3 regions of the Viridibacillus sp. KH_047 genome follow, and region 2 is predicted to be linked to each of the others. Evidence: riboswitches for the same ligand, from Rfam matches in the RefSeq annotation. Region 2 holds a riboswitch; each other region holds the start of a gene.
The links. Region 2 has a riboswitch for thiamine pyrophosphate ahead of AC3IS5_RS17700 (ABC transporter substrate-binding protein). Riboswitches for the same ligand answer to the same signal wherever they lie in the genome.
Positions count from the first base shown of each region.

Region 1: linked by a shared signal. The riboswitch ahead of tenA (thiaminase II) and the one ahead of AC3IS5_RS17700 (ABC transporter substrate-binding protein) in region 2 are both predicted to bind thiamine pyrophosphate.
Region 3: linked by a shared signal. The riboswitch ahead of thiT (energy-coupled thiamine transporter ThiT) and the one ahead of AC3IS5_RS17700 (ABC transporter substrate-binding protein) in region 2 are both predicted to bind thiamine pyrophosphate.

Region 1 covers NZ_CM174479.1:217,279-222,025, forward strand. Annotated here, with positions in the region: gene thiM (hydroxyethylthiazole kinase) at 1-424, opposite strand, end outside; gene tenA (thiaminase II) at 424-1,113, opposite strand; TPP riboswitch at 1,211-1,315, opposite strand; gene AC3IS5_RS01200 (MATE family efflux transporter) at 1,484-2,854, shown strand; gene AC3IS5_RS01205 (putative RNA methyltransferase) at 3,083-3,940, shown strand; gene AC3IS5_RS01210 (FAD-dependent oxidoreductase) at 4,122-4,747, shown strand, end outside.
Region 2 covers NZ_CM174479.1:3,592,871-3,597,617, reverse strand. Annotated here, with positions in the region: gene AC3IS5_RS17705 (VCBS repeat-containing protein) at 688-1,626, shown strand; TPP riboswitch at 1,949-2,058, shown strand; gene AC3IS5_RS17700 (ABC transporter substrate-binding protein) at 2,163-3,152, shown strand; gene AC3IS5_RS17695 (thiamine-binding protein) at 3,166-3,456, shown strand; gene AC3IS5_RS17690 (ABC transporter permease) at 3,456-4,208, shown strand; gene AC3IS5_RS17685 (ABC transporter ATP-binding protein) at 4,214-4,747, shown strand, end outside.
Region 3 covers NZ_CM174479.1:518,730-523,476, forward strand. Annotated here, with positions in the region: gene AC3IS5_RS02590 (hypothetical protein) at 1-129, opposite strand; gene AC3IS5_RS02595 (hypothetical protein) at 188-457, opposite strand; gene AC3IS5_RS02600 (M20 family metallopeptidase) at 572-1,642, opposite strand; TPP riboswitch at 1,790-1,895, shown strand; gene thiT (energy-coupled thiamine transporter ThiT) at 2,030-2,590, shown strand; gene map (type I methionyl aminopeptidase) at 2,798-3,550, shown strand; gene AC3IS5_RS02615 (tryptophan-rich sensory protein) at 3,609-4,337, opposite strand; gene AC3IS5_RS02620 (polyphosphate kinase 2 family protein) at 4,559-4,747, shown strand, end outside.

The DNA of each region.
Region 1 (4,747 bases), 870 kb from region 2:
CTTCGCCAGAATCTGCTCCTCTTGATTGCCATTTGATATTACCGAGTGCAGCAAGTTCACCTACATTACAGCGGATAGCTGTAACCTGGACTTCTTTCAAAATATTTGTTACAGAGTACTTACGAAACTCACTAGCACCTACGCCAACTGGGTCAAGAACAACGGGAATACCCTTTTTGTTGGCACTTTTACCGGCTTCAATGATGGATAAAACAGTTCCTTGATCGAGTGTACCGATGTTAAGAACCGTACAGTCTGCTAGAGCAGCCGTTTCAGCTACTTCCTCGATTCCCTCCGCCATCATAGGGGAAGCACCTAGTGCGAGGAGACCATTAGCTTGGAAATTGGCAACAACGATATTTGCAATATTGTGGACTAGCGGTTTTTCAAAACGTAACTTTTCAAGGAAATGTTGTTGACCCATTATTTAGTCAACTCCTTTTCGTAATGTCCAATTGTCCATTGTTGTTTGGTCCATGCCATTTCCCAGAAATGCCATTCATAATAACTACTTTTACGGAAATGTTCTTTTAGTTGTTGAATACGTGCAGGGGGTAAGTCTTCGGCAAGTTCATTCATGCGATTAATTTGTTCTTCTACTAATTCTCCGAACCACTCAGAGCCATATGTTTGAATCCATTTATCATAAATAGGGTGATTAGGTTTTGATTCTTTTAGGCGTTCACCGATTTCATAGTAAAGCCAGTAGCAAGGAAGTATTGCAGCAAGAGTATCAGCTAAATCACCATTATTTGCAGAACGATACATATGAGATACATATTCATATGCTGTCGGTGCAGGCTTAAATGCAGCAAGCTCTTCATCTGTAATTTCTAACATAGTAAAAAATTGCTCATGAAGTGACAACTCAGCGATACATGTTGATTCAGCATGTTTGGCAAAACGTTGTGTAGTATGTAAATCATTTGCCTTTACTGCTCCTAGTGCTTGCACCTTTGCAAAGTGGGTTAAATAATAAGCATCTTGTTGTACGTAATATTGAAAAATATCGAGTGGCAAAGTACCTGCTGCTAATGATTTTATAAAAGGATGTTGAAAGCTACCTTCCCATAAATCATTACATTCTTGTCTTACTTCTTCACAAAATGTCATCTTTATGCACCCCAAATTCTTTTGTTTTTTGAAAATAAAAAGCCGCCCCTGATCTGTGTCAGTAGGCGGCGAACAATCATTTTCAATAAAACAAAATAGACTGATAGCGCCACTTCCCTCCGCTGGTATGAGCCAGATCAGGTTCCAAGGGTCCGCAGCACTCTGCGTCTCAGCCAATTAAATGACTCCCCTAGTGGTTAAAAAGCGATTTAGTTTTCAACATCAATATAACATAAATATTGGAATTAGCAAGGTGTAATTAAGCAAAGTAAATAGATTGTAATAAATGGCATTAAGCCATAGATGTGCACCAAATTCTATGTTAAGATACAAATTATCTGAATTTTATAGTGGGAAGCAAGGTGTTTAGATGGGCGCTACGGCAACAGTGAAAGGGCCAGAAGAAAAATTGAATTTATTTCATTTAACTTGGCCGATTTTTTTAGAAGTATTTTTATTTATGTTAATGGGGCTTGCTGATACATTTATGCTGAGCGCATTGTCTGATGATGCGGTATCAGGAGTAGGAGCGGCCAATCAATATATTCATATAGCAATATTAATTTTAGAAGTAATAGGAAACGGGGCATCGATTGTTGTTGCTCAATACTTAGGGTCTAAGCGTTATTTGGAAGCAGCTAAAATTTCAGCACTAGCCGTTTCCTTGAATTTAGTTATTGGTTTAATAATGAGTGTCGCTTTCGTAATTTTCTCGAAAAATATTATGATTGCAATGAATTTACAAGGTGATGTTCTTGAGTACGCTAGTAAATATTTATTCATTGTTGGGGGAGCTATTTTCCTACAAGCAATCATCAACTCGTTAGCAGCGATTATTCGTGTGCATGGTTGGACGAAACAGACGATGTATGTGTCACTTGGAATGAATATTTTTCACGTAATAGGGAACTATGTTTTGATTTTCGGTAAATTTGGCTTCCCTGAACTAGGAGTGCAAGGTGCGGCAATTTCATCAGTTGTCAGCCGTGTTTTGGCGCTACTAGTATTCTTCTGGCTATTGTATCAAGCGCTAGAGGTACGTATTAAATTTCAATACTACGTGTCACTATCAAAAGAATACATCGGTAAGATTTTGCAAATAGGGCTTCCATCTGCATTTGAGCAAGTGATGTACCAAGGTTGCCAAATTGTCTTCTTATACTATGTGACGTATTTAGGTGCAGAATCACTAGCAGCTCGGCAATATGCTTATAATATTTCAATGTTCACCTATTTATTTGCCATAGCAATTGGAACGGGAACTGCGATTATGGTTGGCCGTTACGTTGGTGCCAATGAAAAGGATGCAGCGTATAAACAATTGTGGGTTAGCATAAGATGGGCGATTATATTTACATTAGTGATGGTCTCAGTGGTCGTTGTTTTCCGCTATCCATTGATGCGTCTCTTTACTGATAATCCAGAGGTTATAAAAATTGGTGCAGCAGTATTAGTGTGTAGTATTTTGTTAGAAACAGGACGTACATTTAATATTACGATTATCAATTCATTGCGTGCTTCAGGTGATGCCAAATATCCGTTAATCATCGGATTTTTCTCGATGGTTTGTATGAGCTTACCACTTGGTTATTTACTTGTATTCCAATTAGACATGGGTTTAGTAGGTGTATGGTTAGCAATTGCAGCGGATGAATGGTTCCGAGCTATTCTTGTTTTCTTTAGATGGAAAAGTCGTCGCTGGGAAAGATATGCGCTCGTTGCACCTGATAAAACGAAATAATTTGATTAGATGTGAATTTTGTAAGTGATATATTAGTGTTTTTTGATATTTTAATCGCTGATGGCATAAAGTCATCAGTGATTTTTTTATTATAAAAAGATTGCTCACTGTTCGTAAGAATCCCTATTATCAAGATGCTTATGTACGCCCCTAGATATTTTATCCTTAGCCAATCAACACTTTGTTTTGTATACTTGGTAAAGAAGATTAATGAACGAGGTGTTTGGCATGGCATTGCCGAGAAAAGTAGCGAGTGCTAATTATATGAGAGAGAATCAAGCGCTGTTCGCTTGTCCAGTTTGCGGGAATGAGATGACGGTGACTGAGGATTGTATTGTTGTTTGTGATAATCGACATTCTTTCGATATTGCAAAGCAAGGCTATGTAAATTTCATGACACATGCTGCGACTTCAATGTATGGCAAAGATTTATTTGAAGCACGTAAGCTGGTTATTGAAAGTGGATTGTATGCACCGATGCATGCAGCGATTTGTGAATTACTGAAGCAGATGAATACTAATGTTGCCGTATTAGATACAGGTTGCGGAGAAGGATCGCATTTAGCAAGTATTAAAAATAAATTCCAGGAGCAATCTGATAACAGTTTTGTTGGAGTAGGTATTGATATCGCAAAAGAAGGAATTATTGCAGCAGGGCGTCATTATAATGACATGATTTGGTGTGTCGGTGACCTAGCAAAAAGTCCGTATCAACAAGCAAGTTTTAATGCAATATTAAATATTTTATCACCCGCAAATTACACGGAGTTTAAGCGTCTTTTGAAGCCGAATGGATTGGTTATTAAAGTCGTACCACAAAGTGGATATTTACAGCAATTACGTGCTTTATTCTTTGCAGATTCTGAAAAGGAATCTTATTCAAATGAACTTACGGTTGAGCGGTTCAAGGAGAATTTCCGTGAGGTTGAAGTAAAGCGTATTACACAAACAATAGAAATAAATCAGGAATTGGTGCCTTTATTAATGCATATGACACCAATGGGCTGGCATCAAAAAAATGATGAAGCAGTTACAAATTTAACTGAAATTACGATTGATTTAGATATACTTATTGGGAAAATATAAGACAAAACTCCGTGATATTATTGCGGAGTTTTTTTATTTTAAAAACTTCTTTTTAATGTGTTCAGGCTAGATAATGATTTATCTGATGTATTGAATAATGTATAGAACTAAAGAGGTCAAAATGCAATATGGAGTTTTAATGTGCATAGAATGGGAATAATGGAAGCAGAGGTGAATGATTATGAAATATGTAATTATTGGCGGGGATGCTGCAGGTATGAGCGCAGCGATGGAAATTGTACGTCGTGATAAACAAGCGGAAGTAACAACATTGGATAAGGGGTATATTTACTCTTATGGACAATGTGGTTTGCCTTATGTTATAGATGGTCGAATCCCATCGACAGACAATGTGATCGCACGGCGTGTAGAAACTTTTCGAACGAAATATGGTATTGATGCAAGAACAGGGCATAATGTAACAAGCATCGATTCTGAGGCGAAAACAGTATCTGGTGTTGTTCTTGAGACGGATGAGAGCTTTCATATTTCATATGACCGTTTACTTATTGCTACTGGAGCTAACCCTATCTTCCCTAACTTTGAGGGTTCTGACTTAGCTGGGATTCATACGTTAAAAACTATACCTGATACAAACGCTATTTTAAATGATTTAAATGATTCTGTTAAACAGGTAACCATCATTGGAGGTGGCTACATAGGCTTAGAAATGGCTGAAAGTATAGCAGAACTTGGCAAGCAGGTACGCATTATCCAACTGGGTAGTCAGTTAGCAGATATATTCGATCAAGATATGGCAGAGCTCATTCATGAAGAGGCAAGACAAAATGGTATTGAATTAATTTT
Region 2 (4,747 bases):
ACATAGATTTCACATATATTTAATATGACTATCAAGCATCCCCTGATTCGATTGAGTCAGGGGATATTATTATGTCTCAGAGGTAAACACTTTAGAAGTGCAATGGGGATGCAAATTATCTAACAGAAGCCCGCATATAATTGATTGAAGGGTGGGGGAATATTGAAAGAATATGCAGATGTACTGATGAGATTTTTACCATCAACGGCAACCATTTTACAATTACAACATCCGGAAAAAAGGCCAGCAATACTGCTAGCAGATATAGATGGAGATCATATTGAAGAGATAATCGGAGCGTACAACAATCAAGGTCAAAATTATATTAAGATATTAAAAAATATCCATAATGAATGGGTTCCGATAGCAGACATTAAAGGAAGCGGATATGGAATAACGAATTTAGTAGCTGTACCATTAGTTAACAAAAATATAAATACTTTAATTGTAGGTTGGCAAATAGGTAGTATATGGTCGAAGTTAGATCTACTGCAATGGACAAACAAAGGTTTTATTCATATACCAACGAATAATATGGTCTATAGTAAATTGGAAGTTGAAAATATGCCGAGTACCCAAAATTCAGACGGAAAATATGAGCTAGCTATTTGGATTCACGATACGGGTGATGCCTATAAAATAGCCGTCTATCGTTTTAATGGCATGAGACTTGTAAAAGCAAAGGATGTGTACCCATATTATTTTAAAAAAGTAGAAGCGTACTATAAGAATCTATTGAAGAATAATGATTATCCTTTTTATTGGTACTATTTATCGGATGCTCAAATGAAGGCGGGAGATTTAGAACAGGCACTTATTTCAATTGATAAAACGCTGTCGTTTAATTCACCATACCCATCTAAAGAAACCCTATTAGAAAAAAGAAGACAAATTTTAAATAAGTTGAAGCAACATCAAGTGGTCGCTCAAACAGTCATCGATAAAAAAAGAGGCGATGTTACGGGAGATGGTTTAATTGATACAATTCTTCTAACTGCTGAGAAAACTGAAGGAAGTCCGTATTTAAAAAATATTACTTTAGTTGTTTTTAATGAAAAAACGAATTTTTATGAACAAATCCCGTTAAAAGAAAATGCAGGTTATAATCCCACAATATCGCTCGGAGATTATACAGGAAATCATGTAGAAGACATATTAGTTGTCATAGACTCAGGTGGAAGTGGCGGCATCATATTCGCATATATATTTACATATGTGAATGGAGAAATGCGCCAAGTGTTTGACACAGATGCCTATAATGAACTCTCAAAATATGAAGTTAATTATATGGATAATTACAAAGTTAGTGTTACTAGCTCCTATCCAGCGAAAAAGTATATCTTAGATCTAACTTATAAAGGTAAAGATTATTTATCTGAAATTTATAATATAGACGGCACGCTTAAAGCACCAATCCAAGGATGGGTGGATCCAATTAGCGGATTCTATCCTATTGATTATGCAAGGGACGGCAACTACGAATTTTTGGCGTACCAAGAAATCGCGGGTAGATACCATGCGGATGGATTAGGTTATGTGGAAACAATATTGAAATGGAATGGACAAAAATTTGTTCCAGACCGCCAAACTGTATCGATTTTCGGTGAAGATTTGCCAGCGAAATAATCTGTTTTTTTGGATTAGTAGTTAGCGATAAGTGGGTACTAAGGACGTGAATATTCTGCTAAATAACAAACACTCGAGTTAGCGCAACAAACAACGAAGATAACGCAACAAACACTCGAGTTAACGCAACAAACGCCGGAGATAGCGCAACAAACACCAAAGTTAGCGCAACAAACACCAAAGTTACCACAACAAACCACCAACTCAACACAATAATCCCAAGCAAAAGCACCAAATTCCAAAACCCCAAAAACAATCATTTCCAAATAAATGTTGGAATCTTTTGTTTTTTTGATATAATAGGTGAGAAAAGTTCATATGTGCAAGAATGTGGGGGGGCTGGTGTTGCCAGCTGAGAATGTATCCGATAGATGCTGACCCTTAGAACCTGATCTGGTTAACACCAGCGGAGGGAACATCAGCTAAAATCTCGAGTATCATTGAATTTTAGAGTGTATGTTAACGTCCGGAATAGTTCCGGGCGTTTTTCTTTTTGCATGGAACTTGTCAAAATAATATAGATGGAGGCAAGGGAAATGAAAAAATGTATGCTGCTTGTAGCATTATTGGCTTTAGTAGGCTGCCAATCAAATGAGTCAAAAGGAAATGATAATGACTCGGAAAACGCATTAAAAAAAGTAACCGTCGTTTTAGATTGGACGCCAAATACAAATCATACTGGTTTGTATGTAGCAAAAGAAAAAGGATTTTTTAAAGAGCAAGGCTTGGATGTAGAAATCATTCGACCAGGCGAAACAGGAGCAGACCAACTAGTAGCTTCAGGAAAAGCCGAATTTGGTATTACGGCGCAAGAATCGATTACGCAAGCAAGAGTCCAAGGAGTTCCACTAGTATCAATTGCAGCGATTATTCAACACAATACATCGGGCTTTGCGTCCCCAATAGACAAAAATATTAATTCACCAAAAGATTTCGAAGGTAAAACATACGGAGGATGGGGTTCTCCAATAGAAAAAGCTGTGCTTGATTCTCTTATGAAAATTGAAAACGCGGATAGTAAGAAGCTAGACATTATTAATGCTGGAGATGCAGACTTCTTTACAATGGTCAAAAAAGATGTAGATTTTGCATGGATTTACTATGCATGGACAGGTGTCGAAGCGGAACTGCGAGGAGATAAAATAAATATGCTTTATTTAACAGACTATAGTGACAAGCTAGATTACTATACTCCAGTTCTAACAACTAACGAAAAAATGATCCAAAGTAATCCCGAAACAGTGAAAGCATTCACTAAAGCAACTTCACAAGGGTATGAATTCGCTATAAAAGACCCAGAAGCTGCTGCAGATATTTTACTAGAAGCGGCCCCAGAATTAGATGCAGAGTTAGTTAAGAAAAGCCAACAATGGCTAGCTGACAAATACCAAGATGATGCAAATCAATGGGGAGAGCAGAAGCTTGAAGTTTGGAAAAACTATGCAAATTGGATGAGTGAAAATAACGTATTAGAGGGTAAATTCGATCCTGAAAATGCGTTCACAAACGAATTTTTACCACAATAAGGAGGAGAAAGAAATGGCTAATTCATTAATCAGTGTACAAATTATTCCAAAAACAAAAACTTACGAGGATGTTATTCCTTTTGTAGATGCAGCTATCAAAATTATCGACGATGCTGGTGTGAAGTATGAAGTGCATCCACTTGAAACAACAATGGAAGGTGAACTTTCTGAACTACTAGAAATTATCAAAAAAATGAATGAAAAGATGATTGAACTAGGTAGCGTGAACGTCATTACACAAGTGAAAATACTTTACCAACCAACTGGTATCGAACTAGGTACATTAACGGAGAAATACAGATAATGAAATGGATGCGTGAAAAAGGAGGAGCGATTTTTCTGCTCCTTTTCATTTTATGTTGTTGGGAATTGATTGTTCGCTTAAAAGAAGTTCCGGGTTGGTTGTTACCAGCTCCTACAGCTATCTTTTCAGAAGCAATTAAAGCGATTCCTACTTTTTCAACCGATATTTTATCAACAACTCAGTTGGCAGTATTAGGGCTTACAATTGGAAGCTTAGTTGGGTTTATCATAGCGGTCTCCCTACATATGATGCCGAAAGTGCAGAAACTTGTTTATCCGTTATTTATTCTATCTCAAAATATTCCAATCATTGTTTTAGCACCGCTCCTAATTATTTGGTTCGGTTTTGGCTTATTACCAAAACTGATCATTATAGGTTTAGTCTGCTTTTTCCCAATCGTGGTAGCAGCATTAGATGGCTTTAAAAATACCGCACCTGAGCTCAAATACTATATGGAAATGGCGGGGGCATCGAAAAGCCAATTATTTTGGAAGCTAGAATTGCCACATTCACTTCCGTCCTTATTTTCAGGATTGAAAATCTCTGCTACTTATAGTGTCATGGGGGCAGTTATTTCTGAATGGCTAGGTGCGAAAAAAGGGATTGGCGTATACATGACTTTATCTCAGTCCTCGTTCCGTACAGATCGTGTGTTTGTCGCTATTTTCACCATTATGTTATTAAGTGTCATCGTATTTGGTTTGCTACGTGTGGTTGAAAGAATAGTAATAAAAGGCAAACTGGAGAGGTGAATACAATGTTACTTAAAATGGATCATATCGAAAAGTCTTTTGGTACAACTCAGGTTTTGCATGATATTTCTATACATGTAGAAGAAGGAGAATTTGTTGCATTACTCGGACCTTCAGGAAGTGGCAAGAGCACAATTTTTAATTTAATAGGCGGAATGGCTACGCCAGATGAAGGAACTATTTCTTTGAATGACAAAACTATTCAAGGACAAAAAGGCTTAATCGGCTATATGCCTCAACAACCGTCACTTTTCCCATGGAGAACCGTCATTGAAAATGTCGTCCTTATGCAAGAATTATCAGGTAAACCAAATTATGAAGAAGCTAGTGAATGGCTAGAAAAAGTAGGGTTACGAGAGTTTAAAAAATCCTACCCAATTGAATTATCAGGTGGTATGAAGCAACGCGTAGCCTTTATAAGAGCGTTACTCAGTAAACAAAATTTATTATGTCTAGATGAGCCATTTTCAGCGTTAGACGAATTTACAAGAATTGAAATGCAAAAGTGGCTTCTATCTGTGTGGGAAGAAAATCGAAAA
Region 3 (4,747 bases), 1.2 Mb from region 2:
TTATGGTTTATATCTTGTTGTGGGCGCTTGTTTTAATTTTGCTTTACGAGAATCAATAACTTTAATAACGATTGGATAAATAATTGGCGCTAATTTAATAGCAGTTTTTACTACGTTTCTTACTTTCATTTAGTAGCACTCCATTTCTTATAAGCTAATAATAATTTATTCCCATTGATGCTTCATCTTAAACGCGTAGTACACGAACCCCTTGGATGATATTCCAAATGATCACTGCTACAGATAGTAGGATTTCTAAAATGATAAACGAGATTATTAAAATAGGACCTGTACTAATAAAATTATCAGAACCACTGCCATAAAATCCAAATACGATAAAGAAAATAATGAAACCGATAATGGATGGGATAATGAGTAAAAGATGTGATATGAATGCTCTTTTCGCATGGTTTTTTACACTCGAATCAGCACTGATAAAATAAACAATTACTGGCAAAATAAATCCTGCAAAAAAAATACTAAAATAACATAATGCCGACATTACTCGATTGTTATCCAGTCCAAGCACCTCCATTCATATTATTATCTACGCTAGAACACCCAAAAAGATTCAACTCAATGCATGTGCTTTTATTATATTTGCGTAACGGTATACAGATGAAATGCTGACATATTCAGCGGGACCATGCCAATCTGCTCCAGTTGGGCCGAATTCAATGGCTCCTACGCCATCTGCAGCATAAAATCGAGTATCAGCAGATCCATGTTGTCCAAATAGCTTGGCCTGCTTGTCGCAAACTGCAGCAGTTGTTTTTATTAATGATAAAACAAATGGATCATCAGCATTTGTTGTAACTGCGGGAGCAATACTGTGAATAATGATTTCAGCTTGGATTTTTTCTTCATCTAGAATTTTTTGAATGTCATGTAGAATAACTTCAGCTGATTGTCCTGGAACATATCGGATATCATAACGTACATTGCACTGATCTGGGACGACATTAAAACGTTCTCCTGCTTGTATTGTAGCCAAATTAATCGATGGAGAATCATAAAATTCATTACGAGCAATTGTTATTGGTGATTCTAACAGTTTTGAGTGGAAATGCATGGCTTGTAAAACAGCATTTAGCCCCTCCCAAGGACGACTACCATGTGATGCTTTACCCTTGAATTGAATTTCGAATTGAAGAATGCCTTTTGCTTGTAAACCAATTTGCAATTGTGTAGGTTCACCACAAATAACAAATTGACCATTATACCCATTACGGGCAAGCCATCCTGATGTATTTTCACCACCAGTTTCTTCGTCTGTCACCAGATGAAGTTGAAGGCGTCTCGGCAGCTTGTCAGCTGATTTAGATAGTTCTACAAAGCTGAACATCATCGCCGCGACTCCAGCTTTCATATCAGCAGCTCCACGGCCGTATAATAGGTCACCATCTATAAATGGGGTGAATTGTTCAATTACTGCTGGGACGACATCGACATGGCCGTTCCAGATAAGACAATCTGCGCCTTGCCCAATTTCAGCTGTTAAAATATCAAGTCCATTATTTTGATGTAGGTTAACATCTATACCTTGTTGCTCGAGCCAATTAGCACAAAATTGTAAAGCTTCATTTGCCCCAATAGGTGTATCACTTTTATATGTAATTAACTTTTTAAGTAAATCAATCACTTAATTACAACTCCTCTCATTAAATCCCATTTTGTTCATTATATACATGTTTGAAAGAGATCTCTCAAACATTTCAGAGTAATCTATTGAAATAAGAGAATTGTTTAAGTACAATAGGGTTGTTCTATAATTACAATTAAATGATGTATTTACCACAAGGGGAGCCGAAATGGTCGGCTGAGAGTGAACCCAAAGTTCTAACCCTTTGAACCTGTAAGTTAATGCTTGCGTAGGAATGTGGATAGAAACCGACATATAACCGATGTCAGGACCTGTCCTGATGTCGTTTTTTTGTTGCCTAAAGTTTTACTATCTAGAGCCCATTTGCAATTGGGATACGTTGAGGTCTTGTGTGTTCTACATCAGAACTACGGGAGGATATTTATTTTGGATAAAAAGAAATTGTTGTTTTTAATCGAGATTGCGATTTTTGCTGCAATCGGTTTAATTTTGGATCAGTTGTCATTTAAGCTATGGGCTCAAGGTGGTTCTATTAGCCTGGTTATGGTACCAATTGTCTTAATGGCATTCCGATGGGGTGTATCAGGTGGTTTAATTACCGGATTTTTAATTGGTTTATTGCAAGTGGCGATGGGTGCTTCAATTTTTACACCCATTCAAGGATTTATCGATTATTTTATAGCATTTACTGCTGTCGGACTTGCTGGTGTGGTGAGACAACCAGTGTTTGCAGCGAGTAAGCAATTAAACAAAAAAGCAATGACTTTGTATATTGTGTTAGGTACAACACTTGGGGGTTTATTGAGATACCTTGCTCATACTACAGCAGGGATTGTCTTCTTTAGCGAATATGCAGGTGATCAAAATGCATATTTGTATTCTATAATTTATAATGGTACGTATATGTTGCCAGCTACTATATTAACAGCGGTTGTAGCTGTACTTTTATTTACATCAGCACCTCGTTTATTACAACAAAAAAATTGATACACAAAAGAGGATTCCTTAATAGATGGGATCCTCTTTTAGTACTTTCAGTGACGCAATTTCATATATCTAATATAAGAATTAAACAAAATTATTCTAAATATATAGACATTTGAAATAGCAAGATACTCGATTTTCATGTTCTTCATTTTGCAAAAAAAGTGTTATAGTAGAGAGTAGACATATGAGAAGAAGGGACCGTATAAAATGATAGCTATAACTCAAGAAGAAATTGCAGGATTGAAAAAATCCGGACGTGTGATGGCCCAAATCCGTGAAGCAATGAAGGCAGCAACAAAACCAGGAATTACAACTAAAGAATTAGATGAAATTGGTGGCCGTTTATTTGAAGAAAATGGAGCCGTTTCAGGACCTAAAAGTGAATATGATTTTCCTGGATACACATGTATAAGTGTGAACGAACAGGTTGCACACGGTATTCCAGGGAACCTTATGTTAAAAGAGGGAGACCTTATTAATATTGACGTTTCTGGTCATGTTGATGGCTATTTTGCAGATACTGGCGTGTCATTTGTTGTAGGTGATGGATCTTACCCAGAAATCGATAAACTTTGTCAAGTTGCAGAAAGTGCATTTGATCGTGCGATGACGAAAGTAAAACCAGGTGCTCGTTTAAACCAAATTGGTAAAGCAGTTGAACGTGAAGCAAAAGCAAACGGTCTAGCGGTTATTATGAACTTAACAGGTCATGGTATTGGCCGTTCACTTCATGAAGATCCACAACATGTATTAAATTATTTTGATGCATGGGATCGCACAATTTTAAAAGAAGGTATGGTTTTAGCTGTTGAACCGTTCATCTCTCAAAAAGCAGAACATATCGTTGAATCAGGTGATGGTTGGACATTTATAACGCCTGACAAATCACTAGTTGCACAATATGAACATACAATCATCGTAACAGATGGTGAACCTATTATTACAACTAAATTAGATTAAAATAATAAAAAAGCCTCCCTTGAATTTTCGTCAAGGGAGGCCTTTTTGTTTTCTACAGTTATTTAGAAGGCTTTTGCTTTTTTATAAATAAGATTCCTGCCAATAAGACACCACTTAAAAAAAGTGCTGCGGTCGTTACTAGTAATTCCTCAAAGCCATTTTTTATCGCAATCCCTATATAAGCCCAAATGAAGACGATAGGAAAATAAATATCATAATGGTGGAAACGAATATGAAGTGCAATAGCGGTACCTAGGGTAAGCATAATAACAGCCCACAAAGGATTACTTAAACCCAAGCCATTCCAATGATTATGCGTTAAAACAAAAGAGATATTTGTGATTGTTGCTACGCACATCCAAGCAAAGTAAATGGAAATGGGTATGCGTTTTGACCATGTTTGTTCATCATTACTATATGAAAAATATAGAAGTGCTAAACAAGTTAACAATAGAAGCATTACGACAACCGTAAGTTGGAAGTAATTATAATGCCACAGGAAAATCCACAAAATATTAAGTAGTGAACTGGCTGTAAATAACAGTGTTTGTTGAATAGAAATCGTGTTCTTACTCTGATAATTGAACCAATGCTTATAAATCCAGTAAGCTAAAATTATGTATATAAAGCCCCAAATAGTAAAAACATATCGTGCTGGAGTGAAAAGAACCGTATAACTTTCGGAGATTTCGCCAGTAGTTTGACCATTTAGTGGAAGAATATTAGCAGCTAAGTTCACGGTTACCATTGCAATATAAGCGATGGTAATAATAATTAATCTCCCCAATAAAATCTCCTCCTTCATGTTGGGAATAGTATGGAAATCTGAGCTTTGTTGCACTCCAAAGTAGAAAAGTATCTCGTTATCCATTGCGTAAATATACAAACAATCTCTACCAATTTTAAATCATATATATAAAGTATACATTCGATTAGTTAGAACAACAAATATCATTTCAGAAGAATTTGCTGTAAAATAATAGTATAAATGTTAAAGGAGAGGTTAAAGTGAGTAAACGCATTGAAGATATGAAATTAGATAAACATCTAAACGATAAACCTTCCTACAAAAAGGAACTAAAAAAATTACAATTTGAACTTTTAAATATTCAACAGTTCTTGTTTAATCATAATATTGGGCTTGTGTTAGCATTTGAAGGAATGGACGCAGCTGGCAAAGGTGGAGCCATTAAACGC